DNA from 2 places in the Bacillus mojavensis genome. Region 1 is predicted to be linked to the other one. Evidence: predicted binding sites of a transcription regulator. Region 1 holds the regulator's gene; the other holds the start of a gene.
The links. The regulator CtsR, encoded in region 1, represses protease genes until heat stress. The targets are predictions, from matches to a motif close to ATGGTCAATAAAGGTCAAACA.

Region 1 (14,659 bases):
TACTCGATCTCATCCGTAAAGAACAAATCAGTCAACTCAACAATTTCTGCACCGTAGCTCAATTGCTCATGATATAGAGAAATCAGTTTGCGAACCCATTCTTGTTCTTCAGGAGAAAGCTCATTGCCAACTTTGCCGGCTTTTTGAAGATGCGGAAGCGTAAGCTCAACAACCTGATCAAGATCCAATTTTTTCACATATTGGTTGTTGACCCATTTTAGCTTATGCATATCAAACAGAGCTGGTGATTTAGATAACCGGTTTACATCAAAAATGTCAATAAACTCTTCTTTTGTGAAAAGCTCTTCTTCTCCCACCGGCGACCAGCCCAGCAGGCCGATAAAGTTAAACAGCGCTTCCGGCAAGTAGCCAAGCTCTTTATATTGCTCAATGAATTGGATAATGGATTCATCACGTTTGCTGAGCTTTTTACGGCTTTCATTTACAATCAGCGTCATGTGGCCGAACTGAGGAATATCCCATCCAAATGCTTGATAGATCATGATCTGTTTTGGTGTATTCGAGATATGATCCTCACCGCGCAGCACGTGCGTCATTTTCATTAGATAGTCATCCACAGCTACTGCAAAGTTATAAGTCGGCGTGCCGTCTTTTTTCACAATAACAAAGTCGCCGATGCCATCAGATTCGAAAGAAATTTCACCTTTTACAATATCATTGAACGCAATGATTTTTCCTTCAGGGACGCGGAAACGAATACTAGGCTTTCTGCCCTCTGCAAGGAATTTTTCCTGTTCTTCCTGAGTCAGATCTCTGTGCTTTCCGGAATAACGCGGCATCTCTCCGCGGGCAATCTGCTCTTCACGTTCTTTTTCAAGTTCTTCTTCCGTACAGAAACATTTATAAGCAAGCCCTTTTTCAAGCAGCTCTTCATAGTAAACCTTATAGATATCATTACGCTCGGACTGACGGTATGGGCCGTAATCTCCGCCGACATCCACACTCTCATCCCAGTCGATGCCAAGCCATTTTAAATAGTTAAGCTGGCTTTGTTCTCCGCCCTCAATGTTGCGTTTTTTATCCGTGTCCTCAACACGAATAATAAACTTACCGCCTTGGTTGCGGGCAAATAAATAATTAAAAAGCGCCGTTCTGGCATTTCCAATATGCAAATGTCCTGTTGGACTCGGTGCATAACGAACGCGTACTTCGTTTCCCATTTCAAATACTTCCTTTCATCTCATGTATGGCCTCAGGCTAAATGTATGCATCTATTCTACCACCAAATAGACCGGGCATCAAAACAAGTTAGCCTTTTTGTATCAGCACTGTCGCTTGAGCCGCTATTCCTTCCGCTCTTCCTGTAAATCCAAGCTTTTCGGTCGTGGTCGCTTTTACATTCACTTGGGAAACCTCTGCCTCAAGCCCTTCGGCGATTCTTTTTCTCATGTCTTCTATGTACGGCGCCATCTTTGGCTTCTGTGCAATGATCGTGCAATCAATATTTCCGAGTACATATCCTTTCTGTTTCACAATCCCCCAGACATGCTGAAGTAATTGAAACGAATCAGCATCCTTGAACTCAGGATCTGTATCAGGAAAGTGCTTGCCGATGTCGCCCTCCCCGACAGCTCCGAGGCATGCGTCAGCAACGGTGTGCAATAATACATCCGCGTCAGAATGTCCGAGCAATCCTTTTTCATACGGAATTTCAACTCCGCCGATAATGAGAGGCCGGCCCTCTACTAATTGGTGCACATCAAAACCTTGTCCGATTCTAAACATGTTTATTCCCACTTTCTGCTTCCATGATAGCTTCAGCTGACGTTAAATCATCAGGAGTTGTCAGCTTAATATTTGTATAGTTACCTTCTACAACACGGACCGAACCGCCCTCAAGCTGTTCGACGAGACTGGCGTCATCCGTTCCTAAAAATCCTCTGCGCTCTGCCTCAGCGTGAGCCTCCATCAATAAAGAAAGACGAAAAGCTTGTGGCGTTTGGACAGCCCACAAGCTTGAACGTTCAATCGTCTCACTGACTTCTAAACCTTGAACGCGTTTAATCGTATCTTTTACCGGAACAGCCAGGATGGCCGCTCCTGCCTGCTCCGCTTCAACGATCAGTTCGTCAATCTGTTCATGCTTTATAAAAGGACGAGCGCCGTCGTGAACGAGCACAATCTTTTCTTGTTTAATGGCTTTGAGTCCTTTATAAACACTGTGCTGGCGTTCATCTCCGCCTGCTACAAGCTCGATAGCGGTTTGAAACGGATATTGGCTCAGCAATTGCTGAAAGTCTTCACGTTCGCGCTCGTTAATCACCAAGATGATTCTGTCGCACGGACGATGGCTGTCAAACACCCGTAAAGTGTGAATGATAACCGGATCTCCTTTCAGCTCGATAAACAGTTTATTTCTCCCTGCCTTCATCCGTTTCCCCTGTCCGGCCGCAGGAATAACCACATCATAATTCATTGTTCTTTCTCCCTTTACAGCGCCTTCTCCAACAGCTTAGGCTTGGCAAAAATCATTCGTCCCGCTGCTGTCTGCAGCACACTTGTGACGAGAACATCAATGTGTTTGCCGATATAATTCCGTCCTTCTTCAACGACAATCATAGTGCCGTCATCCAAGTAAGCTACTCCCTGATTATGCTCTTTGCCGTCTTTAATGACCTGAACATTCATTTCCTCACCCGGAAGCACAACGGGCTTGACCGCGTTGGCAAGGTCATTAATGTTCAATACTGCTACCTTCTGAAGCTCGCATACTTTATTTAAATTAAAATCATTCGTCACAACGACTCCGGATGTCAGTTTAGCGAGTTTGACAAGCTTGCTGTCAACCTCCTGAATATCTTCAAAGTCACCTTCATAAATTTCCACTTTAATATCTAATTCTTTTTGAATGCGGTTCAGGATATCAAGACCGCGGCGCCCTCTGTTGCGTTTTAACACATCTGAGGAGTCAGCGATATGCTGCAATTCCTCAAGGACAAACTGCGGAATCACGATGATTCCCTCTAAAAAACCAGTCTGACAAATATCTGCAATTCTCCCATCAATAATAACACTTGTGTCCAGGATTTTCAGCTTTTTGTCTTGGACCTCGTGCTCTTCATCGGCTGCTCCTTTTTTCTTTTGCATTCTGGCGGAAATGGAGAATAGGCTGATCAGTTCATCCTTTTTCTTAAAGCCCACCTGAAAGCCCAGATAACCGAGAAAGAAAGCTAAAAACACAGGGATGATTGTGCTGAGTATGCGGTAAGGTATATTGTCTAAAGGAATAACGTTTACGATAAGATAAGCAATTATAAGTCCAAATACTAAGCCAAGACTTCCAAATAACAAATCTGGAACCGGCGCTTTTAATAATGAATCCTCTATCCACTTCACCCAGTTCACAACGTAATCTGTACCCCATATACTGATGAGAAAAAAGATAATTGCACCTATTGCCGCAGACGTATATGCGTTTGTTATTAAAGGTATGTCCTGTAAACTTAACAGTACAAACAATTCAGGTATTAAAAATATACCAACAACGCCGCCGAAAATAATGAAGAACGCCTGAACTATTCGTTTTAACATACCCCCACCTCCTTTAAAGAAAATTGTTATATTTCATAAGATTTTATGCAACCTACGAATATCAGAATAAACAAAAACCAACAATAATATACCCGTAATGATATGGTTTTAACCGAAAATCATAGCTGTCTGTCTAAATAATGCTTCTCTTGAAGACGTTTTAAGCCCTTTTTGATTTTTTGGGCTCGTACTTCACCGATACCCTCTACTTCATCTAATTCTTCCGCACTTGCCTCAATAATTCTCGGCAGGACGCCAAATGCTTCCACTACATTTTCCACAATTGGCATCGGAAGGCGCGGTATCTTATTTAGCAGCCTGTATCCTCTAGGCAGAACATAGTCATCAAGATTTGTAGAAGCCGGGTAACCAAGAAGCTTATAAACAATGGAATCATCAAGCAAATCGTAGCTGGACATATCCTGCAGCTCTTTTAAAAGGACAAACGGATCTTTAATTTTTTCCTTCACGTAATCCTTAATAAATAAAGCAGCCTCTTCTTCCATATCAGTAATCAGTTCGATGACCTGCAGCTTAATCAAATGACCTTCTGTTCCCAGCTCCCTAATATACATGTTGATTTCATTTTTAATTCGCAGCACCATTTCATAACGGTGCATCACAGACAGAACATCGCTGAAAGTAACGAGTTCCTCAAACTCTAATGCGTTTAGTGCATTAATCGTTTTGTCCAGAATTGTTTTATATTTTTCTAGAGTTTGAATGGCTTGGTTCGCTTTTGTTAAAATAAATCCTATGTCTTTTAGTGTATACTTCATACTTTCCTGATATAACGTTATGACATTTCTTCTCTCAGAAATTGCGATAACGAGACAGCCGGTTTGCTTAGCTACTCTTTCGGCAGTGCGGTGCCGCATTCCTGTTTCTGACGAAGAAATTGTGGCTTCAGGCATCAATTGTGTATTGGCATATAGGATTTTTTGACCAGAATCACTTAAAATAATCGCACCATCCATTTTAGCCAGTTCATATAAATGCGCCGGAGAAAAAGCAGTGTTAATGTGGAAACCGCCATCCACCACTTCTTTTACTTTATCATTATATCCAACAACAATCAGACCGCCTGTATTTGCTCTCAGCACATTTTCTATCCCCGCTCTGAGCGGTGTTCCAGGAGCAACAAACTGCAAAATAGAAGACAGATCTAACTCATGTTTCGCCCCTTTTTTCTCTTTTTCCATCTATTATCCTCCTAATGAAGTACGAAGTGCCTCTGAAACATTTGCTACTCCGATGACCTCAATCCCTTTTGGTTTCGTCCATCCATCCAGATTTGCCGCAGGTATGATCATGCGTTTAAAGCCAAGCTTTGCCGCTTCTTTTACACGCTGTTCAATTCTTGATACCCGGCGGACTTCTCCGGTTAATCCCACTTCTCCTATAAAGCAATCTGCAGGATTTGGAGGTGTATCTCTAAAGCTCGATGCGATACTTACCGCTATAGCAAGATCAATCGCAGGTTCATCTAGTTTGACGCCGCCCGCTACCTTCAAATATGCATCCTGATTTTGCAGCAGCAGCCCTACTCTTTTTTCTAATACAGCCATTAACAGTGACACCCTGTTATGATCTATCCCTGTCGCCATGCGCCGCGGATTGCCAAAGCTCGTTGGCGAGATGAGTGCCTGAATTTCAACAAGAATAGGCCTTGTACCTTCCATAGAAGCCGTTATGCTCGACCCCGAAGATCCCGCCGAACGCTCTTCTAAGAAGATCTCTGAGGGATTCAGTACCTCAGTGAGCCCTTCTTCCCGCATTTCAAAAATACCCATTTCGTTTGTAGAACCAAAGCGGTTTTTTACAGCCCGTAAGATTCGGAAAGTATGGTGACGTTCTCCTTCAAAGTATAAAACAGTGTCAACCATATGCTCCAGCAGTCTCGGCCCCGCGATGGATCCTTCTTTCGTTACGTGACCCACAATAAATATCGGAATACCTTTTGTTTTTGCAATTTTCATCAGCGCGGCTGTACATTCTCTTACTTGTGATACACTGCCGGGAGCCGATGTGATATCACTTTGATAAACCGTTTGAATAGAGTCGACAACGACAAACGCTGGATTCATCTCTTCTATAGCAGACGAAATATACTCCATATCGGTTTCGGATAAAACATGCAGTGAGGGATTATTTATGCCCAGACGGTCTGCTCTTAATTTCGTTTGTTTTACCGATTCTTCTCCTGAAATGTATAGAACATGACGCGATGAACCAGATAGCTGAGCGGATACTTGCAGTAGTAAGGTCGATTTCCCGATACCGGGGTCCCCGCCAATTAAAACAAGTGATCCCTTTACCACTCCGCCTCCGAGCACTCTGTTAAACTCGCCGAGCTGTGTTTTAACCCGAGGTTCTTCTGATGTTTCGATTGATGTTATGGGGGAAGGTTTCTGTACGGTTTGAACAGAATGAGAAAAAGCCGCTCTCCGATTGGCCGGTGCTTTTTTAATCATTTCTTCCACCATTGTATTCCAAGCACCGCAGCCCGGACATTTCCCCATCCATTTTGGAGACTCGTAGCCGCAGGATTGGCAGATGAATTTGGATTTTGTTTTAGCCATAAATAGTGTAAGACCTCTCCCTTGTTCTATTTCTTGATACGAAATTGAGGCATACACTTACATGCTGTATGCCTCATTTTCGTCTTCTATATTAATTCGTTTTAGCAGTCGTTTTTACGACAAATTCGCCATCTTCTACATCAAGAACGATATGGTGCCCTTTATGAATGTTACCTCTGAGCAGTTCTTCAGATAAACGGTCCTCCACATGTTTTTGAATGGCTCTTCTGAGCGGGCGGGCACCGTATTCAAGGTCTACGCCCTCTTCCGCGACTTTTGCTTTCGCAGCTTCCGTCAATTCTATAGAAAGATCCTGTTCTTTAAGACGTTTCGTTAATTGATCAGACATCAATGACACGATTTCAGCCAGATGTTTTTTCTCAAGTGAATGGAAGACGATAATTTCATCAATACGGTTGATGAATTCCGGTCTGAACGCACGTTTCAGTTCACCCATCACTTTATCCTTCATGTCTTTATGATTCTGCGTCTCATCCTGAACGTTGAAGCCGACATATTTGTTGCGTTTCAGCTCACTTGCTCCGACGTTTGATGTCATGATCAGAATCGTGTTGCGGAAATCGACTGTACGGCCTTTAGAATCAGTTAATCGTCCGTCTTCAAGAACTTGAAGGAGGATATTGAAGACGTCAGGGTGCGCTTTTTCAATTTCATCAAGAAGCACAACAGAGTATGGTTTTCTTCTTACCTTCTCTGTTAATTGGCCGCCCTCATCGTAACCCACATACCCTGGAGGTGAACCTACAAGTCTAGAAGTCGAGTGTTTTTCCATGTATTCAGACATATCAATTCTGATCATGGCTTCTTCATCACCGAAGATAGACTCAGCAAGCGCCCGTGCAAGCTCCGTTTTACCTACGCCTGTAGGGCCTAAGAAAATGAATGAGCCGATTGGACGTTTAGGATCTTTTAGCCCTGCTCTCGCACGTCTGACCGCTTTAGCAACGGCTACAACAGCTTCATCTTGGCCGATGACACGGGAATGAAGAATGCTCTCCATATTAAGAAGCTTATCTGTTTCAGTTTGAGCGATTTTTGAAACAGGCACCCCAGTCCAGCTGGATACAACCATCGCAATATCATCCACAGAAACCTCTGAGTTTTCCTGCCCCTGCTTCTCTTTCCATGATTTTTTCGTATCCTCCACCTGTTCACGCAAACGCTGTTCCGTATCACGCAAGGAAGCCGCTTTTTCAAATTCTTGGCTTTGCACCGCAGCATCCTTCTCTTTACGAACTTCATCAAGTTTCTGTTCAAGCTCTTTTAAATTAGGAGGCGTTGTAAATGAACGCAATCTGACCTTTGAGCCCGCTTCATCGATCAAGTCAATAGCTTTATCGGGAAGGAAACGGTCAGAAATATATCTGTCAGAAAGCTTAACCGCAGCTTCAATGGCTTCATCAGTGATAGAAACGCGGTGGTGAGCTTCATATCGGTCACGCAAGCCTTTTAAGATTTGAATGCTCTCGTCTACCGACGGCTGATCAACCTGGATTGGCTGAAAACGGCGCTCCAGAGCTGCATCTTTTTCAATATATTTACGATACTCATCAAGAGTTGTCGCACCGATACACTGAAGTTCTCCGCGAGCAAGTGAAGGTTTCAAGATGTTGGATGCGTCAATGGCACCTTCTGCTCCGCCCGCTCCGATTAGTGTATGGAGCTCATCAATGAATAGAATGATGTTTCCTGCCTGACGGATTTCATCCATCACTTTTTTCAAACGATCCTCAAATTCACCGCGGTATTTTGTACCGGCAACAACTGTTCCCATGTCTAATGTCATAACGCGTTTATCCCGTAAAATTTCGGGAACTTCATTATTAATAATTTGCTGTGCGAGACCTTCTGCGATAGCCGTTTTACCTACGCCCGGTTCCCCAATCAGAACAGGATTGTTTTTCGTTCTGCGGCTCAGCACTTCAATAACACGCTGAATTTCTTTGCTTCTGCCGATAACCGGATCAAGGCTGTCTTCCTTCGCAATCGCTGTTAAATCTCTTGCCAGGCTATCTAGTGTTGGCGTATTCGCATTGCTGTTTGTTCCAGCCGCTGATGAACCTGTTTCATTACTTCCAAGAAGCTGAAGCACTTGCTGTCTTGCTTTATTTAAGCTGACTCCGAGATTGTTAAGCACTCTCGCAGCAACACCTTCACCTTCGCGAATAAGTCCAAGAAGAATATGCTCTGTTCCCACATAAGAATGGCCGAGTTTTCTGGCCTCATCCATTGATAACTCAATGACTTTTTTAGCTCTCGGAGTATAATGAATCGTTTGAGACATTTCCTGTCCGCGCCCGATTAAGCTCTCAACTTCTTTTTGAATTTTATCTGAACCAAGTCCAAGCGCTTGAAGTGCTTTAGCAGCGATGCCCTCTCCTTCTCGCACCAGTCCTAATAAAATATGTTCAGTGCCGATATTGTTATGACCTAAACGCAGTGCTTCTTCCTGTGCAAGCGCCAGTACCTTTTGAGCTCGTTCTGTAAATCTTCCAAACATCATATCGATTCATCCTCCTGTCTATTCCCATTCATTTCTAAGTGAAGCCGTTCTCTGATAAGAGCCGCTCTTCGTATATCTCTTTCGTTCGGACGCAAAGCGCCTCCCGAGTACTGCTGTAAAAATCCCGGCTGTGTTAAAATCATCAGTTCATTAAGTATATTGCTTGAAAGTCCTTTTATAATGCCTAAGTCTATACCTAACCGAACATCTGAAAGGCACTTTGCAGTTTCTTTCGATTCAATCATCCGGCAATTGGACAAGACTCCATAGGATCGATACACACGATCCTCAAGCTCAATCTTAGAGGTTTGGTAAAGCGCTTCTCGAGCAGATCGTTCCTGTTCAATCAGCTGGGCAGCTACGCTGTTAAGGTCATCGACAATATCCTGCTCCGACTTTCCAAGCGTAATTTGATTTGAAATTTGAAAGATATTTCCTACTGCTTCGCTGCCTTCCCCATAAATTCCTCTAACAACTAAGCCTAATTGATTAATAGCCGGTATAATTCGATTTATTTGCCTAGTTAAAACCAGTGCCGGAAGATGCATCATGACTGAAGCCCTTAGGCCCGTACCTACATTTGTAGGACAGCTGGTTAAGTAACCTCTTTGCTCACTAAATGCATAATCAACCTTTTCCTCAATCCAGTCATCAACTTGGTTTGCGGCTTTCATTGCTTGTGGAAGCTGAAATCCTGGGAAAAGACACTGAATTCTAATGTGGTCCTCCTCATTTAACATGACGCTCACTTCCTCATTTTCAGAAAGCAAACAGCCGCCAAAAGGAGACTCTGTCAAATTAGGGCTGATGAGATGCTTTTCAACAAGCACCCGTTTTTCTAAAGGCTGTGCGTCGTTCATTCTAATTAAAAGGAATTTGCCGACACCGGGAATTTCATGTTCTGAAAACTGTTCTTCAAACTGTTGCAAGATGGATGAGGCTTCTTCATTGGAATATCGCGTAGGGAACCGAATATTCTCAAAGTTTCTAGCTAAACGTATGCGGCTGCTGAGTACAATGTCACTTTCAGGGCCTTTCTGCTTCATCCAACTGCTTAATGCGTCCTGAATAAAATGCTTTAGCGACATTACCCCTGTTCCTCCTCACTATCTGTACTTTTGAGTGACTGTTCTAATGAACGAATTTGATCTCTCACATGGGCTGCATTTTCAAATTCTTCTTGGTGTATTAAAGCTTCTAATTCTTTTTTCAGCATTTCGATCTGTCGTCTGACGTGCAGGTTGCCGCCTATACGTTTCGGTATTTTCCCGCCATGCACAGTGTTTCCGCTGTGAACTTTGCGTAAGATCGGTGTAATGTTGCTATGAAATGTTTTATAACATTCGGCACAGCCAAATCGGCCGGTTTTTCTAAATTGCTGAAATGTCATTCCGCACTTCGGACAAGCAGATATTTGCTCGGAATGGCTGAACATTTGAGTTCCAGCATTCTGAAATGAAGAATCCATGTTCAGTAAGCCTGATAGTAAATTATGAATAGAGAAACCATGACTTGCACTTATACCATATGAGTCGCTGTGTTCTTTTGCACATTGTTCGCAGATGTGAACCTCTTTTTTCTCTCCGTTAACAACCTTTGTAAAGTGAAAAGTGGCTGGTCTCTCATTGCACTCTTGACAAATCAATCTTTTCACCCGCTTATTTTAATTTTAAAGCGGTCAGCATAGCTTTCATCATTCTCGCTCTCAATTCATCACGTTCAGGCAAATCAATGTACAGTACTGAGCGATCCATCACGCTGACCATCATTTTTGCTTCTCTCTCAGAGATCACCTTGTCTTCTAATAGCCTTAAAATAATGTCATCAGAGGCTGCTTGAGACAAATGGGTATTAATTTGAGAAATAATATTATTGATTAGAACAACTTCATTATTCATTTTAATTTTAATGATTCTGATGTAACCGCCGCCCCCGCGTTTGCTCTCAACAATATATCCTCTCTCGCTTGTAAATCTGGTGTTGATGACATAATTTATTTGGGAAGGAACACATTGAAATTTATCTGCAATTTCACTCCGTTTAATTTCTAAAATTTCCTTGCCATTTTGATCTAACACTTGTTTCAAGTACTGTTCAATGATGTCAGAAATATTATGTCCCACTCAACCCCCTCCTTTATTGACTTTGACTATATTTGACTTTAATCTTACTATAAGGTGTTTTTCGAGAATTTTCAACTTTATCGCTCTATCTTAAGTATTTCCATTTTCTAGATCCATAAAACCTGATTATTCACTTAAAATTTCTCTGTGAAGTTATTATATTATATAACTAAATGAAATTTTATGATACCAATAAAGGAGAACGCAAAAAGGACAGCTCATATGAGCTGTCCTTTTATTAATTGCTTGGCGGCGTCCTACTCTCACAGGGGGAAACCCCCGACTACCATCGGCGCTGAAGAGCTTAACTTCCGTGTTCGGCATGGGAACGGGTGTGACCTCTTCGCTATCGCCACCAAACAATTGAGAGTGTTCTCTCAAAACTAGATAACAGGTGTGACATCATTAGAAATTAGGTTAAGTCCTCGATCGATTAGTATCTGTCAGCTCCATGTGTCGCCACACTTCCACCTCAGACCTATCAACCTGATCATCTTTCAGGGATCTTACTTCCTTGCGGAATGGGAAATCTCATCTTGAGGGGGCTTCATGCTTAGATGCTTTCAGCACTTATCCCGTCCGCACATAGCTACCCAGCGATGCCCTTGGCAGAACAACTGGTACACCAGCGGTGCGTCCATCCCGGTCCTCTCGTACTAAGGACAGCTCCTCTCAAATTTCCTGCGCCCGCGACGGATAGGGACCGAACTGTCTCACGACGTTCTGAACCCAGCTCGCGTACCGCTTTAATGGGCGAACAGCCCAACCCTTGGGACCGACTACAGCCCCAGGATGCGATGAGCCGACATCGAGGTGCCAAACCTCCCCGTCGATGTGGACTCTTGGGGGAGATAAGCCTGTTATCCCCGGGGTAGCTTTTATCCGTTGAGCGATGGCCCTTCCATGCGGAACCACCGGATCACTAAGCCCGACTTTCGTCCCTGCTCGACTTGTAGGTCTCGCAGTCAAGCTCCCTTGTGCCTTTACACTCTGCGAATGATTTCCAACCATTCTGAGGGAACCTTTGGGCGCCTCCGTTACCTTTTAGGAGGCGACCGCCCCAGTCAAACTGCCCACCTGACACTGTCTCCCCGCCCGATAAGGGCGGCGGGTTAGAAGGTCAATACAGCCAGGGTAGTATCCCACCGATGCCTCCACCGAAGCTGGCGCTCCGGTTTCCAAGGCTCCTACCTATCCTGTACAAGCTGTACCAACATTCAATATCAGGCTGCAGTAAAGCTCCACGGGGTCTTTCCGTCCTGTCGCGGGTAACCTGCATCTTCACAGGTACTATAATTTCACCGAGTCTCTCGTTGAGACAGTGCCCAGATCGTTGCGCCTTTCGTGCGGGTCGGAACTTACCCGACAAGGAATTTCGCTACCTTAGGACCGTTATAGTTACGGCCGCCGTTTACTGGGGCTTCAATTCGCACCTTCGCTTACGCTAAGCGCTCCTCTTAACCTTCCAGCACCGGGCAGGCGTCAGCCCCTATACTTCGCCTTACGGCTTCGCAGAGACCTGTGTTTTTGCTAAACAGTCGCCTGGGCCTATTCACTGCGGCTCTCTCGGGCTTGCACCCTAACAGAGCACCCCTTCTCCCGAAGTTACGGGGTCATTTTGCCGAGTTCCTTAACGAGAGTTCTCTCGATCACCTTAGGATTCTCTCCTCGCCTACCTGTGTCGGTTTGCGGTACGGGCACCTCTCACCTCGCTAGAGGCTTTTCTTGGCAGTGTGGAATCAGGAACTTCGCTACTAAATTTCGCTCGCCATCACAGCTCAGCCTTATGGGAAACGGATTTGCCTATTTCCCAGCCTAACTGCTTGGACGCGGATATCCAATACCGCGCTTACCCTATCCTCCTGCGTCCCCCCATTGCTCAAATGGTGAGGAGGTGGTACAGGAATATCAACCTGTTGTCCATCGCCTACGCCTTTCGGCCTCGGCTTAGGTCCCGACTAACCCTGAGCGGACGAGCCTTCCTCAGGAAACCTTAGGCATTCGGTGGAGGGGATTCTCACCCCTCTTTCGCTACTCATACCGGCATTCTCACTTCTAAGCGCTCCACCAGTCCTTCCGGTCTGGCTTCACAGCCCTTAGAACGCTCTCCTACCACTGTTCGAAGAACAGTCCGCAGCTTCGGTGATACGTTTAGCCCCGGTACATTTTCGGCGCAGAGTCACTCGACCAGTGAGCTATTACGCACTCTTTAAATGGTGGCTGCTTCTAAGCCAACATCCTGGTTGTCTAAGCAACTCCACATCCTTTTCCACTTAACGTATACTTTGGGACCTTAGCTGGCGGTCTGGGCTGTTTCCCTTTCGACTACGGATCTTATCACTCGCAGTCTGACTCCCAAGGATAAGTCATTGGCATTCGGAGTTTGACTGAATTCGGTAACCCGGTAGGGGCCCCTAGTCCAATCAGTGCTCTACCTCCAAGACTCTTACCTTGAGGCTAGCCCTAAAGCTATTTCGGAGAGAACCAGCTATCTCCAGGTTCGATTGGCATTTCACCCCTACCCACACCTCATCCCCGCACTTTTCAACGTGCGTGGGTTCGGGCCTCCATTCAGTGTTACCTGAACTTCACCCTGGACATGGGTAGATCACCTGGTTTCGGGTCTACGACCACGTACTCATGCGCCCTATTCAGACTCGCTTTCGCTGCGGCTCCGCATCTTCTGCTTAACCTTGCACGGGATCGTAACTCGCCGGTTCATTCTACAAAAGGCACGCCATCACCCGTTAACGGGCTCTGACTACTTGTAGGCACACGGTTTCAGGATCTCTTTCACTCCCCTTCCGGGGTGCTTTTCACCTTTCCCTCACGGTACTGGTTCACTATCGGTCACTAGGGAGTATTTAGCCTTGGGAGATGGTCCTCCCGGATTCCGACGGAATTTCACGTGTTCCGCCGTACTCAGGATCCACTCTGGAGAGAACGAAGTTTTGACTACAGGGCTGTTACCTTCTATGGCGGGCCTTTCCAGACCTCTTCATCTACCTCGTTCCTTTGTAACTCCGTATAGAGTGTCCTACAACCCCAAGAGGCAAGCCTCTTGGTTTGGGCTAATCCCGTTTCGCTCGCCGCTACTCAGGGAATCGCATTTGCTTTCTCTTCCTCCGGGTACTTAGATGTTTCAGTTCCCCGGGTCTGCCTTCTCATATCCTATGAATTCAGATATGGATACCACTCCATTACGAGTGGTGGGTTTCCCCATTCGGAAATCTCCGGATCAAAGCTTGCTTACAGCTCCCCGAAGCATATCGGTGTTCGTCCCGTCCTTCATCGGCTCCTAGTGCCAAGGCATCCACCGTGCGCCCTTTCTAACTTAACCGTTAAAAAGAATCACTATGTGATATCTTGTATTACTAATTGAATGTGATGTCTACTGTTATCTAGTTTTCAAAGAACACGTTTCGAAGGAATGATCCTTCAAAACTAAACAAGACAGGGAACGTTCTGTTTATAAGACCCAAGGTCTTATATTCCGTAAATATCCTTAGAAAGGAGGTGATCCAGCCGCACCTTCCGATACGGCTACCTTGTTACGACTTCACCCCAATCATCTGTCCCACCTTCGGCGGCTGGCTCCATAAAGGTTACCTCACCGACTTCGGGTGTTACAAACTCTCGTGGTGTGACGGGCGGTGTGTACAAGGCCCGGGAACGTATTCACCGCGGCATGCTGATCCGCGATTACTAGCGATTCCAGCTTCACGCAGTCGAGTTGCAGACTGCGATCCGAACTGAGAACAGATTTGTGGGATTGGCTTAACCTCGCGGTTTTGCTGCCCTTTGTTCTGTCCATTGTAGCACGTGTGTAGCCCAGGTCATAAGGGGCATGATGATTTGACGTCATCCCCACCTTCCTC
Region 2 (14,659 bases), 800 kb from region 1:
CCGCTGCCAATGTGCCTCATGAATAAACTCATATCCGCCCGCCTTCAAACCTTTTTGATAAAGACAGGATTGTATGGTTGAATCCTTTCCTAAAACAGCCACTTTTTGCGCTGAATCCGGAAGCTCCTTCATCGTTTCCTCAATGATATGTAACAAAGGAATCGACAATGCCTGCTGGATGTCTTCAAAATAGACATGTGCCGTATTACAAGGAAGAGAAATAAAGTCCGCACCGGTTTTCTCCAGCTTGACGGCCCCATCGATAATCGCTTTTTTCATTTCATTATGATCGATAGGGCGATCGACATAAAAAGGGGTCGGACAGGAATAAATCATCATTTGCGGGTAATCGATATCATGTGAAGCGCCATACAGCTTCTGACAGTAATCAATGACCTTATCTAAAAATGGAGAGGTCGATTTCGGGCCCATTCCAGCTAATATCCCAATCATCAAATTCAATCCTTTCTAATTCGTCCGGACCGCTTCTCCCTCTGTTCCGTCCTGATAAACGATAAAACTTTTCGCAGTATCATCCCCTAACATAAATTCAACTTCAACAGGCAATGATTGCAGAAAGAAACGGGTTTCCGAGGAAGGAAATAATTCAAACCTCATCTGTCCGGTGATTTGCAGATAAAGCCGCTCATTCTCAGCTGTCACAGTCGCAGCGGTTCCATCATGAAAGGAGTAGCTGCCAACATAGCGGCTGTAAATCGCTGTATCAATTTCTTTTTTCTTTTTATCAGCTGGACGTTCAGGGATCTTATAAGGCTGGTCAAATAAAATATTCTCCGCCGCCTTCAGTATCGCTTGTTCATAATCAGCATCCTGTTCCATATTGCTCAAATAGATCAGCGTTTTACGATGATCTATATATCGGATCATCATCGTCGAATAGCCGGGCCATCCTCCGCTATGGCTGACAATCCGCCCTTTTTCAGGACTGTTTTGCAGCACCCAGCCAAATCCGTAGTCAACCGTTTCCCCATTGCTCAGTTGTACAGGAGAAAATGCGGCTTCCTTAGAAGCCTTGCTGATCAATTTGTCCTGATATAAAGCCTGATCAAATCGAAATAAATCGCTTGTGACAGAATTCACTGTACCGTCTCCCTGTATTCCATCCAGATACACAACATAGCTCGTTTCCTCCAGGTCATCTGGAAGAACGTACTGGCCGGAATGCACATCATACACATATCCATACGCATAGTCATCGATCTGCTCAGGACGCAGCCTCCTGTTATATACTCTCGTGTTCGCCATACCGACCGGGGTGAAAATATGCTGTTTCAAAAAATCCGCATAGCTCATGCCGGATGCCTTCTCAATCAAAACTGCCAGCAGTACATACCCCGTATTGCTGTACAGCCAGCCTTCATTCGGAGCAAAATAGCAAGGAGGCTGCTCATTCATCAGCATATCCACTACATCTTGATTCACTGCGACCCTGCTTTTATCCCAATTGACCAAAAACCACTCTATATATTCCGGAAGCCCGGATGTATGGTTCAATAAATGCCGTATCGTAACGCCTTCATATGGAAATCCGGGAATCCAGCGCTCCACCTTATCCTCATAACCAAGCATCCCTTTCTCTTCCAATAAAACAACTGCCAGCGCTGTAAAAGGCTTTGATAGTGATGCCAGCTCAAACAAAGAATTTTCTTGCAAAAGCCGTTTTTCCGGCAAATCCGCATAACCGAAAGCGTGATGGTATAAGATGCCGCCATCCTCTGCAGCTAAAACCGCCCCGTTGAAATGATTTCTTTCGCCTAATGTTTCAAATAAAATCTTAAGGTCATTCCTTTTATCCTGCTTCATTGTTTCACCTCCCCTTTTTTGTACGATACTGAGCTATTAATGTTTCAATTATTTTGAAAATATAAAAAAAGCTGATCAATCCTCAAACAGGAAAAATCAACTTTAGATTTACACGAATCAAAAATCCCTTTTTACGCAGTCGGAGAAGGAACTCTGGCGGCTGCAAAACGGGTTCTCGGAGTTGCTTGAATGACTCCGGCGGCAGTACTTCTCATTGCAACTGTCACCGTATCTCCGGCGTTTAACTGAAGAATTTCCGTAATGGCTACGACAGCCGGGAGATTCCCTGCTTGAAATGTGTTATTTCCGCCTATCACATCTTGATTCACAAGAAATACGACTTCTAAGTTGAAGTCAACAATCGCATTCGTTTGAAACTCAACTGATGCGTTAAGAGAATATACGCCTGCTGTTCTCGGTGAAAATGTAGAAGTGTTTGGGTTATATTCATTCGCCAAATCAAATTCTACATTTTGAAATAAGACTCCGCTAGCTGCATTTGCAGCCACTGATAGATTTGTATTGCTGGTGGCTCTGAAAGCGGAAATAGGCTGGTTCGTATTTGCTGTAGCTGGTGCAAAGCCCTGGTTTTGTTGAGCGGATGAGGAATTTCCATTTCTTCCTTGCATGACACTTGGTGATAAAAGAGGTTCCGGCCGATCGTTCCTCTTAATCCATTTAGTTGGCCTTGGCGGCATGACTTTTTCCTCCCTATACATTTTCTATCGCTTCTATCATTTGTTTGCTTTCGCCATACATTATTATATTGATCGTTACAGGCTTTGAAACGGTATCTGCCCGACAAAGCTCAAATACAGAAATAAAAGCAGCTATTCCAAAACAGAATACTGTTTCTATTAAAAGATTTATAAAAAAGATATAAGATCCATCCACACTTAAATTGCCATTACGAGATTCAGCAACGCCAATATCGTTAGGTCGCCCTCTGTTATCTGCGGTCACCATCATAATCACCGCGATGAGAGCCGTAAAAAAGCCGGAAGACGATTCTCCCGGCTTTTCCAGCTTATTTACCTGTTTCCGCAAAACGTTTGAGCCGCTCACCGATTTCGTCACGAACACGCTGAAAGAACGCCCATTTTTCCGCTTCGGATCCTTCCGCTTTTGCAGGGTCATCAAAGCCCCAGTGCTCGCGCTTGACGTGAGGCGGCGTCATCGGGCATTTATCAGCTGCGTCTCCGCAAAGCGTCACGACAAGATCAGCACTGTTTAAAATAGCCGGATCGATGATATCTGATGTTTGGCCGGATATGTCGATCCCCGCTTCCTTCATCGCTTTTACAGCATTCGGATTGAGCCCATGCGCTTCAATCCCCGCACTGTATACATTCCATTCATCTTCTAGATATTGTTTCGCCCAGCCTTCAGCCATTTGGCTGCGGCAGGAGTTGCCCGTGCATAAAAAGTAGATGGTTTTTTTAGGCATGTTTGTTCATCTCCCAAATGTTTTAGTGAATGATCAATAACCAGATATAAAGGCCGAATAAAGTCATCAGCAGGGTCGGAACCGTCAGGATAATCCCTGTTTTCACGTATGTCCCCCAAGAGATTTTCACTCCTTTTTGGGCGAGAACATGAAGCCATAACAGCGTCGCCAGCGACCCAATCGGCGTGATTTTCGGTCCCAGATCAGAACCGATGACATTTGCATAAATTAAGGCTTCTCTCATTATTCCATGTGTATCTGTACCGGCTATCGCAATAGCATCAATCATGACGGTCGGCATGTTATTCATTATCGATGATAAAATAGCCGCGATAAAACCCATTCCAATGGTTCCCGCCAATAGCCCCTGATCTGCGGCTGTCTGTATAAGGCTGGACAGAAGGTCTGTTAAGCCGGCGTTTCTTAACCCGTACACGACGACATACATCCCAATGGAAAAAAACACAATCGCCCACGGTGCCCCTTTGACCACCTGCTTTGTATGAACGGCCGGGCTGTTCTTCGCCATAATAAGAAAGAAAACAGCCACCGCACCGGCGATAAAGGATACGGGGATGGACCATATTTCGCTTACAAAATAACCGATTAATAACATGCCCAGCACAAGCCAAGACATACGAAACATGTTTATATCTTTAATGGCGTCAGCCGGTCTCTTCACCTGACTGAGATCATAATGTTTCGGAATCCCTTTTCTGAAAAATAAGTATAAAACGAGTATGCTTGCCGCAAGCGAAAAGAGATTCGGGACAATCATCCGTGCCGCATATTCAATGAACCCGACGTGAAAGAAATCGGCCGACACGATATTGACCAAATTGCTGACCACAAGCGGAAGCGATGTTGTATCAGCGATAAACCCGCTCGCGATAATAAATGGAAACACCAGCTTTTCTTCAAAACGCAAAGCCCGCATCATCGCAAGCACAATTGGCGTTAAAATAAGCGCCGCACCGTCATTGGCAAAAAACGCCGCCACGACAGCGCCTAAAACGGAAATATAAATAAACATACGCAGGCCGCTTCCTTTAGCCGCCTTTGCCATATGCAAAGCAGCCCATTCAAAAAAGCCAATGTGGTCTAAAATGAGCGAGATGAGAATGATCGCCACAAACGCCAGAGTGGCATTCCATACAATGCCCGTAACGTCCGCCACATCCTTCACGCTCACAACCCCCGCAAGCAAAGCCAAAACCGCTCCCCCGCAGGCTGACCAGCCAATAGACAGATGTTTCGGCTGCCAAATAACAAAAATAAGTGTAAGAATAAAGATCATTGCTGCTAAAACCGCTGAACTCAAACGAGAACCTCCTACTTACAAGAAACTTGAGTTTCTTTTTTCTGAATAGACTGCAACACGTCATCATTTGATCTGATGTGACCGAGAATCGATTGAATCAATCCATATTCAGGACAAGCCGAATTAATTGAATAAAACCGCCACTGTCCCTTTTTCTCTTCATTCACAAATCCAGCCTGTTTCAGCTTCCGCAAATGCTGGCTGATAGCTGGCTGGCTCATGTCAAACATCTCGACAAACTGGCAGACACAGTATGTTTTTTCCTCCAGCTTCTTCATGATCAAAAGCCTGGTTTGATCATGAAGAAGCTTCAGGCAGCGACTGATTTCAGTAGATGTCAAGGCATGCTTCATGAAAGCATCAGCTCCCTTCCGCGTTCATTGTATAATCCACTGAATATATAAGTCAATACTTATATAATAGAAGAGATAGGACCTCCGCTTAAAAATTTTTTTTACGGAAATGGCTTTATTTATACTGTCGTTATTGATGAATTTACATTTTTCATCACTTTTGTGTTGTTCGGTTAGGCTTAATAAAAAGGAACTTTATACCCATGCGAAAGCTTGTGATAACCTATAGAAGATGTAAAGAAATAATCAGCCTGATTAGTCCATAAGACCTGTACTCTTAAAATCTTTTTATTCATTTTCTATCAAACAAAAGAGGAAAATAGACCCGTTGAAATAAGGTCCAGTGTCTAATAGAATAATGTCGAAAAGTAAATTACGCAGGTTTGTTACTGATAAAGCAGGCAAGACCTAAAATGTGTTAAGGGCAAAGTGTATTCTTTGGCGTCACCCCTTTACATATTTTAGGTCTTTTTTTATTGCACGTAACCGACTTGCCACTCAACAGGAGGGCTGGAAGAAAGCAGACCGCTAACACAGTACATAAAAAAGGAGACATGAACGATGAACATCAAAAAGTTTGCCAAACAGGCAACAGCATTAACCTTTACAACCGCACTGCTGGCAGGAGGCGCGACTCAAGCGTTTGCGAAAGAAGCAGATCACAAACCGTATAAAGAGACATACGGCATTTCCCATATTACCCGCCACGACATGCTGCAAATCCCTGAACAGCAAAAGAATGAAAAATATCAGGTGCCTGAATTTGACCAATCAAAGATTAAAAACATCTCTTCCGCAAAAGGTTTGGACGTGTGGGACAGCTGGCCATTGCAAAACGCGGACGGCACAGTCGCAAACTATCACGGCTATCACATTGTCTTTGCATTAGCCGGAGACCCTAAAAACGCGGATGACACATCAATTTACATGTTCTATCAAAAAGTTGGCGAGACTTCCATTGACAGCTGGAAAAACGCAGGCCGTGTCTTTAAAGACAGTGACAAGTTTGACGCAAATGATCCCATCTTAAAAGATCAAACACAAGAATGGTCAGGATCAGCTACATTTACATCTGATGGCAAAATCCGTTTATTCTACACTGACTTTTCCGGTAAACATTACGGCAAACAAACACTGACAACTGCGCAGGTTAACGTGTCAACTTCAGACAGTTCTCTTACGATTAACGGTGTAGAAGATCACAAATCAATTTTTGACGGCGATGGCAAAACGTATCAAAATGTTCAACAGTTCATTGATGAGGGCAACTATAGTTCAGGCGATAACCATACGCTGAGAGATCCTCACTATGTGGAAGATCACGGCCGCAAATACCTAGTATTTGAAGCAAACACAGGAACTGAAGACGGCTACCAAGGCGAAGAATCTTTATTTAACAAAGCTTATTATGGCAAAAGCTCATCATTCTTCCGTCAAGAAAGTCAAAAACTTCTGCAAAGCGATAAGAAACGCACTGCAGAATTAGCTAACGGCGCACTTGGCATTATTGAGCTTAACGATGACTACACATTGAAGAAAGTCATGAAGCCGCTGATCACGTCTAACACAGTGACTGACGAAATCGAACGTGCAAATGTCTTCAAAATGAACGGCAAATGGTATCTGTTCACTGACTCTAGAGGATCAAAAATGACAATCGACGGCATTACGTCTAACGATATTTACATGCTGGGTTATGTTTCCAACTCCTTAACAGGCCCGTACAAGCCGCTGAACAAAACCGGCCTTGTGCTGAAAATGGATCTTGATCCTAACGATGTGACCTTTACTTACTCACACTTTGCCGTACCACAAGCTGAAGGTAACAATGTCGTTATTACAAGCTACATGACAAACAGAGGCTTCTATGCAGACAAGCAGGCAACGTTCGCGCCAAGCTTCTTATTGAACATCAAAGGCAAAAAGACATCTGTTGTGAAAAACAGCATCCTTGAACAAGGCCAACTAACAGTTAACAAATAAACGCAAAAGAAAATGCCGATACCCTATTGGCATTTTCTTTTATTTCTTTATTAAAATCTAAAGCGGAGAAACCGAAATGACATATAAAAAAACATGCAAATGGTCAGCGGTATTCCTCATCTTTTTAGGAATCCTTTTGTTTATAGACCTATGGCCAAAAGAGGAACCGGTCAAAAAATCAAAATCAACCCATAAGCCGGACTACCGGGCGGCATATCATTTTACGGCTCCTGACAAATGGAAAAACGACCCACAAAAACCCATCTATTTCGATGGAGAGTATCATTACTATTATCTGTATAACGGTGATTATCCAAATGGCAACGGCACGGAATGGCGGCATGCCGTATCAGAGGATTTGGTACATTGGACAGATGAAGGCGTGGCGATTCCCAAATACACAAATCCAAACGGCGACATCTGGACCGGATCATTCGTCATCGATAAAGAAAATACAGCCGGCTTTGGCAAAAATGCACTTGTCGCCATTGTGACTCAGCCTTCAGCCAAAGACAAAAAGCAGGAGCAGCATTTATGGTACAGCACAGACAAAGGGAAGACATTTAAGCCCTACACTGCTGATCCCATTATGCCCAATCCGGGGACAAATGATTTCAGAGACCCTAAAGTCATATGGGATGATCAGGATCATAAATGGGTAATGGTCATGGCCGAAGGAACAAAAATCGGCTTTTATGAATCCGATAATTTAAAGGATTGGCAGTACACAAGCGGTTTTATTACGAAGCAGGCAGGCATGATCGAATGCCCCGACCTATACATGATGCGGGCAAGTGACGGGACGACGAAGTGGATTCTCGGCGCAAGCGCAAACGGGAAACCGTGGGGCAAACCCAATACGTACGCCTACTGGACCGGTGGCTTTGACGGAAAAGAATTTTCTGCGGATCAAACCGAACCCCAATGGCTTGATTACGGATTTGACTGGTACGGGGGCGTAACGTTTGAGGACGGGAAAGACACAGATCAATTGAATAAGCGTTACGCGCTGGCTTGGATGAATAATTGGGATTACGCGAATAACACGCCGACCCGAAAAAATGGCTTTAACGGCACAGACTCAATCGTGCGTGAAATCCGGCTCCAGCAGCAGGACGGCACATACAGCCTCGTCTCACAGCCTGTTGAAGCATTGCAGCAGCTTTCCGCTTCCACTGACGAAGTGAAAGAACTGAGTGTCAGCGGCTCCAAAACCCTGTCCATAACAGGCGATACGTATCAGCTGGATATGGATCTTTCTTGGTCAGATATGAAAAACGCCGGCGTCCGGCTGAGAGAATCGGCAGACAAAAAACGCCATATTGATGTCGGCATATTTGCTGAAGGCGGCTATGCGTATATCAACAGAGCTTTCACAGACCAGCCTGATAAAAGCAAAAGGTTCGTTGAAAGCAAAGCGCCCTATGACAGCAGCAAACAAAATGTGCATTTAAAAATACTCGTTGATAAAACAACGATAGAAGTGTTTGTCGGTGACGGGAAAACCGTTTTTTCAAATGAAGTGTTCCCGAAATCCGAGGATAAAGGCATTACTCTTTTTTCTGAAGGCGGCTCAGCTTCCTTTACAAATATAAAAGTGAAACATTTCGATACGATTCATCAATAAAGACAGATGCAGCGCTTGCTGCATCTGTTTTTATTGTGAGAGCCGAAAGCAATCAGCAGGTGCGTATTGTCTGTTTCATATTGGGCATTGTAAGAAATATAAGGCTTGTTTCTAAGGAGGAAGCGGATGTCTAAACAAGGAAATTTTCAAAAATCGATGTCGCTGTTTGATCTGATTTTGATCGGGATGGGAGCTATCTTTGGATCAGCATGGCTGTTCGCTGTCAGTAATGTCGCTTCAAAAGCAGGACCCTCCGGCGCTTTTTCCTGGATTATGGGAGGAGCCATTATTCTGTTAATCGGACTGGTGTACGCGGAGCTCGGAGCCGCTTTGCCCCGCACTGGAGGCATCATCAGGTATCCGGTTTATTCACACGGCCATCTGGTCGGCTATTTAATTTCATTTGTCACAATTGTCGCTTACACAAGCCTGATTTCGATTGAAGTCACAGCTGTCCGGCAATATGTGGCCTATTGGTTTCCGGGCCTGACCAAAGAGGGCTCTGACTCCCCGACTATCGCAGGCTGGATTTTGCAGTTTGCCTTGCTCTGCTTGTTTTTCCTGCTGAATTATTGGAGCGTCAAAACCTTTGCTAAGGCCAATTTCATTATTTCTATTTTTAAATATATCGTTCCGGTCACGATCATTATTGTGCTGATTTTTCATTTTCAGCCAGGGAACTTATCGGTTGAAGGGTTTGCGCCTTTTGGTTTTACAGGCATACAGGCCGCCATTTCGACCGGGGGTGTCATGTTTGCGTATCTCGGGCTGCACCCTATCGTATCTGTTGCCGGCGAGGTGCAAAACCCGAAGCGTAACATCCCAATCGCATTAATTATCTGTATTATCGTTTCCACCATCATTTATACTGTTTTGCAAGTTACCTTTATCGGTGCGATTCCGACAGAAACGCTGAAAAACGGTTGGCCGGCAATCGGCCGTGAGTTTTCATTGCCGTTTAAAGATATTGCGGTCATGCTTGGTTTAGGATGGCTTGCAACGCTAGTCATTCTGGATGCGATCCTGTCCCCCGGAGGAAATGGGAATATATTTATGAATACGACGTCTCGTCTCGTTTACGCCTGGGCACGGAACGGCACGTTATTCCGTGTATTTTCAAAGGTCAATCAAGAAACCGGTACCCCCCGGGCGTCTCTATGGCTTTCGTTCGGTCTCTCGATATTCTGGACGCTTCCCTTTCCTTCATGGAATGCGCTCGTCAATGTTTGTTCTGTTGCCTTAATCCTTTCTTATGCGATTGCGCCGATTTCTTCAGCCGCACTGAGAGTAAATGCGAAGGACTTAAACAGGCCGTTTTATTTAAAAGGAATGAGCATTATCGGGCCGCTTTCATTTATTTTTACAGCGTTTATTGTGTACTGGTCAGGATGGACAACCGTTTCCTGGCTTCTCGGCTCACAGCTCGTCATGTTTTTGATCTATCTCTGCTTCAGCAAATACGCGCCTAAAGAAGATGTAAGCCTTGCCCAGCAGCTGAAATCAGCCTGGTGGCTCGTCGGATTTTATGTCATGATGCTGATTTTTTCCTATATCGGCTCTTTCGGGCATGGCCTAGGCTTGATCAGCAATCCCATCGATCTCATTTTGGTTGCTGTCGGCTCGCTTGCGATTTATTATTGGGCAAAGTATACCGGGCTCCCGAAAGCCGCGATTGATTATGATAAATAAAGAAGCAGGAGTTTCTCTTGCTTCTTTTTTCGCTTTACAAACGCCATCACTCGAGATAAAATGAATGATAGTCAGTCATTACAGGAGGTGTTCCTCATGCCAAAACAAACATCAGGAAAATATGAAAAGATTCTGCAGGCGGCGATTGAAGTCATTTCTGAAAAGGGACTCGATAAGGCCTCCATCTCAGATATCGTAAAAAAAGCCGGGACTGCCCAAGGAACGTTTTATTTATATTTTTCATCCAAAAATGCTTTGATTCCGGCCATAGCGGAAAACCTTCTCACTCACACGCTAGAGCAAATCAAAGGAAGACTGAATGGCGAGGAAGATTTTTGGACCGTCTTACAAACCTTAATTGATGAGACGTTTCACATCACAGAGCGCCATAAAGATATTATTGTCCTTTGCTATTCGGGGCTTGCCATCGACCATTCCATGGAAAAATGGGAGACCATTTATCAGCCTTATTATTCCTGGCTTGAGAACATCATCAACAAGGCGATCGACAGCCAAGATGTGATCGAAGGCATCAATGCAAAGTGGACGGCAAGAACCATCATCAATTTAGTTGAGAACACAGCAGAACGGTTTTATATCGGGTTTGAACAAGATGAAAATCTTGAAGTATCTAAAAAAGAAATTTTTACATTCTTAAAACGGAGCTTAGATAAAGCTTAAAAAATGACTGGGTGACACCGCTCATTTTTTAATATCTAAAAATGACTGACGTTCATTCATAAAAAGAGGTGTTTATGTTGTATTGGATGCTTGTTTTAATAGCAGGGCTTCTAGAAGTGGTTTGGGCCTCCTCCCTCAAACATGCGGATTCGCTTTTTGATTGGATTATCGTTTTTCTATTAATAGCGATAAGCTTTATACTGTTAATCCGCTCTTATCGAAAAATCCCTATGGCCGCGGCGTATACCGTATTTGTCGGAATTGGAACGGTCGGAACCTACACGACCGGAATCTACTTAGGCGAATCCTTCTCAGCAGCCCAAATCTTCTTTTTAATGCTGCTGCTAGCCGGCATTTTAGGAATGAAGCTTTTCACAAAAGAAAGTAAAACTCAGCCGAGAGGTGAAAAATAATGGCGTGGTTTTTATTATTCATTGCGGGTATAGAAGAAATTATAGCTGCCATCGCCATGAAATATATAGACGGCACAAAGAAAAAATGGCCGATTATTGTGATGACTGCCGGATTTGCTTTATCTTTTTACTGCCTTTCACAGGCCATGCAAATCCTGCCATCCGGTGTTGCTTATGCCGTTTGGACCGGTATAGGCAGCATAGGCGTAACAGCAGTCAGCCTGATTTGGTTTAAGGAACGGTTTCAGCTTTCTCAGCTGATTTCTCTTTGCCTGATCCTTGCCGGTGTCATCGGCCTGCGTCTTACGTCTTAATCATAAAAGGCATATACAGATAGCTGTATATGCCTTTTATCTTTTACTCATCATCTTGATGTTTATGAAGGTGAAGCGGCGGCGGGATCAGCCAGCCCTTGTTTTTCAGCAGCCTTAAGTATTTTGCTCCTGTTGCTGCCTTGCTCATATGAAATTGCCCAAACATCATGGCAATGTCTTCGCGAATCGACTGTCCCATAATTTTGCTGCATGTCACAAGACCCACTGCATTTTGCGCCGCTGCAGATGCGGCCACATCCGGATCGAGAAACCGCGCGCCCGGCGGAATCTCGTTTAGATCTGCGTCCGGCGGCTCAGGAGAAGCAGGCGGAAGCGCCACGCCGTTTTCTTTCAGGATATTGCTGACCTGTTTGATTTCATCTTGACACTTCTCAATGGCCTCATGAAGCAGCTTCTTTAAGTCGGCATCACCAACATGATGCAATAACATCTGAAAATTGCCGATCATTTTATTTCCCGCCATCACATAACTCCACAAGCTGAATACCTCACCATAATGCATCGGTTCTTCTTGCGGATTACCGCTTAAAATTCCCATTGTCATCCTCCTTAGCAAATTCAATACTGTTCATTTACCTACGATGCCCTGCATGGGGAAAATTATGTATTTGCGATTATGTTTTCTTGTACAACACAAAAAAGACAAGAGCGGCAATCGCCAAACCCTTGTCTTTCCTGTTGTTCTATTGGACGCGCTCGGAGGGATTCGAACCCCCGACAGACGTGGTACCGGAAACCACCGCTCTATCCAACTGAGCTACGAGCGCATATTGACATATTTTCACTGCGTGATGATAACGTCAGCATAACTCATTATACGGCATTTCAGCTAAAAAAACAACCCTCTTTTTGAAAGGGCTGTTTTTTTAAGAAGACACATCATCTTCTTTCAGAACCTCACATACGATGGTTTGAACCGTTGTATTTTTGGGGAAAATGGGAAAAAGAGAAGAGTTTGCATGTCAAGCCAGCTTTTTGTTTGACCTTTATTGACCAAAAATGTATCATGTAACTACATACTTACCTAAAAGGTGAAGGAGGAGCATTATGAATTTAATACCTACAGTCATTGAACAAACGAACCGCGGGGAAAGAGCGTATGACATTTATTCTCGTTTATTAAAGGATCGTATCATCATGCTTGGATCTGCGATTGATGACAACGTTGCGAACTCCATCGTGTCACAGCTTTTATTCTTAGAAGCAGAAGACCCTGAAAAAGATATTTCTATTTACATCAACAGCCCGGGCGGCTCTATCACAGCCGGTATGGCGATTTATGATACCATGCAGTTTATTAAGCCAAAGGTATCTACAATTTGTATCGGTATGGCTGCATCAATGGGTGCATTCCTGCTTGCTGCCGGAGAAAAAGGCAAACGCTATGCGCTTCCTAACAGTGAAGTTATGATTCACCAGCCACTTGGCGGAGCGCAAGGTCAGGCAACAGAAATTGAAATTGCTGCGAAACGCATTCTCTTGCTTCGCGACAAATTAAACAAAGTGCTTGCTGAACGCACAGGCCAGCCGCTTGAAGTCATTGAGCGCGATACTGACCGCGATAACTTCAAATCAGCCGAAGAAGCAATGGAATACGGCTTGATTGATAAGGTTTTGACACGCAACACAGAAGAGCAAAAGTAATACTGCGACCTGCAAGAGACATGTCTCTTGCAGGTTTTTTCATGCTAAAGGAATTTACTTACTGACAAGTGAACATACAAAACATCGGAAATGCAGCCCCTTTCTCCTCCTTTCACATTTGTATACTGTTTATTCTATAAGCCTTCCACTCTTCATTGAGCACATCAAACGACAAATCGCAAGTTTGCCTGACAATCAAATCAGCATCATGCATTGATTGTTCATGACCGACTCCAACCGCAAACATCCCGGCAGATTTAATGGCGGCGATACCCGCTTCAGCGTCTTCTATTGCCGCACAATCAGCCGGAGAGACGCCAAGCAGCGCTGCGGCGGTTAAAAATATCTCGGGATCAGGTTTCCCGTTCGCAAGAGCCGTTGGGTAAGAGAATTTCTTGTCACAAGCTGCAAAGCATAATGGCGGCGGTCCAGCTCCCGGCTGATTCCGGTCAGCAAGTTCATGTAATACGGCTCTGTCGTATCCATTTCCTCGAGAATCAACAGTTTGACAACCTGTGTTCTGTTTTGCACGAGCGCTCTTGCCGCATAATTAGGGATGTAATTCAGCTCTTTCATCGCGGAATGAACAAGCTTTTTTAATTCGTCTGTCACCGTCTCAGGGTGATTGATCACTCTTGATACCGTCATTTTCGAAACATTTGCTTTTTTCGCTACATCTGACAATGTTGCCATTTTCATCCCCTCCTCACCTGTGCTTATTACGCCTATCCAAACTAGTGAAAAAGTCCTTTATTATAGTAAATTATACTATGTAACCATAAAGAAACTAAAAAAGAGATTTCCTACAGGAAACCTCACATTGTAATAATCAGCTTTGATTGCTCACTAAATTTCTGTCCACTTTTTCTCTAAAATCGGATATGAGTAGTTCTTCATTTGCTCAATTAACTCATCGGGCCGTGAAGAGCTATGGATCAGTTTAAGATGAGAGTCGTTAGAAAATCCTTCTTGAATGCTGTATTTGATCATTTTCATCATCGGTTCAAAATATCCGTTGACATTATACAGTCCGATCGGCTTTTGATGAATGCCGATCTGCGCCCAGCAAAGCACTTCAAATAATTCTTCATATGTACCGAAACCGCCAGGCATGGCGATATAGCCGTCAGCCAGTTCGCTCATTTTTGCCTTTCGTTCATGCATGCCGTTGACTTCAATCAGCTCTGTCAGATTTTGATGGACAACCTCTCCGCTGAACAGGCCGCTCGGCATCACTCCAATTGCAGTGCCGCCGTTTTCCATTAACGCATCGGCAATCGCGCCCATCAAACCTACTCGAGAGCCCCCGTATACCAGGCCGATTCCCTGCTCTGCCATATAC

Region 2: a site for CtsR is predicted at 12,650-12,670, ahead of clpP (ATP-dependent Clp endopeptidase proteolytic subunit ClpP). Genes of this name have one in related genera too.

Annotation. Positions count from the first base shown of each region.
Region 1 covers NZ_CP051464.1:97,260-111,918, reverse strand. Annotated here, with positions in the region: gene gltX (glutamate--tRNA ligase) at 1-1,181, opposite strand, end outside; gene ispF (2-C-methyl-D-erythritol 2,4-cyclodiphosphate synthase) at 1,270-1,746, opposite strand; gene ispD (2-C-methyl-D-erythritol 4-phosphate cytidylyltransferase) at 1,739-2,437, opposite strand; gene HC660_RS00590 (PIN/TRAM domain-containing protein) at 2,452-3,552, opposite strand; gene disA (DNA integrity scanning diadenylate cyclase DisA) at 3,672-4,754, opposite strand; gene radA (DNA repair protein RadA) at 4,758-6,134, opposite strand; gene clpC (ATP-dependent protease ATP-binding subunit ClpC) at 6,226-8,658, opposite strand; gene mcsB (protein-arginine kinase McsB) at 8,655-9,746, opposite strand; gene mcsA (protein-arginine kinase activator protein McsA) at 9,746-10,303, opposite strand; gene ctsR (transcriptional regulator CtsR) at 10,317-10,781, opposite strand; rRNA gene rrf (5S ribosomal RNA) at 11,026-11,141, opposite strand; rRNA gene HC660_RS00550 (23S ribosomal RNA) at 11,195-14,121, opposite strand; rRNA gene HC660_RS00545 (16S ribosomal RNA) at 14,291-14,659, opposite strand, start outside.
Region 2 covers NZ_CP051464.1:3,327,582-3,342,240, forward strand. Annotated here, with positions in the region: gene HC660_RS17390 (aspartate/glutamate racemase family protein) at 1-453, opposite strand, end outside; gene HC660_RS17395 (serine hydrolase) at 469-1,824, opposite strand; gene HC660_RS17400 (C1q-like domain-containing protein) at 1,956-2,522, opposite strand; gene HC660_RS17405 (hypothetical protein) at 2,536-2,871, opposite strand; gene arsC (arsenate reductase (thioredoxin)) at 2,852-3,271, opposite strand; gene HC660_RS17415 (arsenic transporter) at 3,294-4,592, opposite strand; gene HC660_RS17420 (ArsR/SmtB family transcription factor) at 4,604-4,945, opposite strand; gene sacB (levansucrase) at 5,507-6,928, shown strand; gene HC660_RS17430 (glycoside hydrolase family 32 protein) at 7,005-8,555, shown strand; gene aspP (aspartate/proton symporter AspP) at 8,682-10,244, shown strand; gene HC660_RS17440 (TetR/AcrR family transcriptional regulator) at 10,341-10,925, shown strand; gene HC660_RS17445 (DMT family transporter) at 11,003-11,338, shown strand; gene HC660_RS17450 (DMT family transporter) at 11,338-11,652, shown strand; gene HC660_RS17455 (DUF3231 family protein) at 11,696-12,211, opposite strand; tRNA gene HC660_RS17460 (tRNA-Arg) at 12,365-12,440, opposite strand; gene clpP (ATP-dependent Clp endopeptidase proteolytic subunit ClpP) at 12,721-13,317, shown strand; partial or broken gene HC660_RS17470 (HAD-IA family hydrolase) at 13,430-13,699, opposite strand; partial or broken gene HC660_RS17475 (LacI family DNA-binding transcriptional regulator) at 13,702-14,010, opposite strand; gene HC660_RS17480 (LOG family protein) at 14,164-14,659, opposite strand, start outside.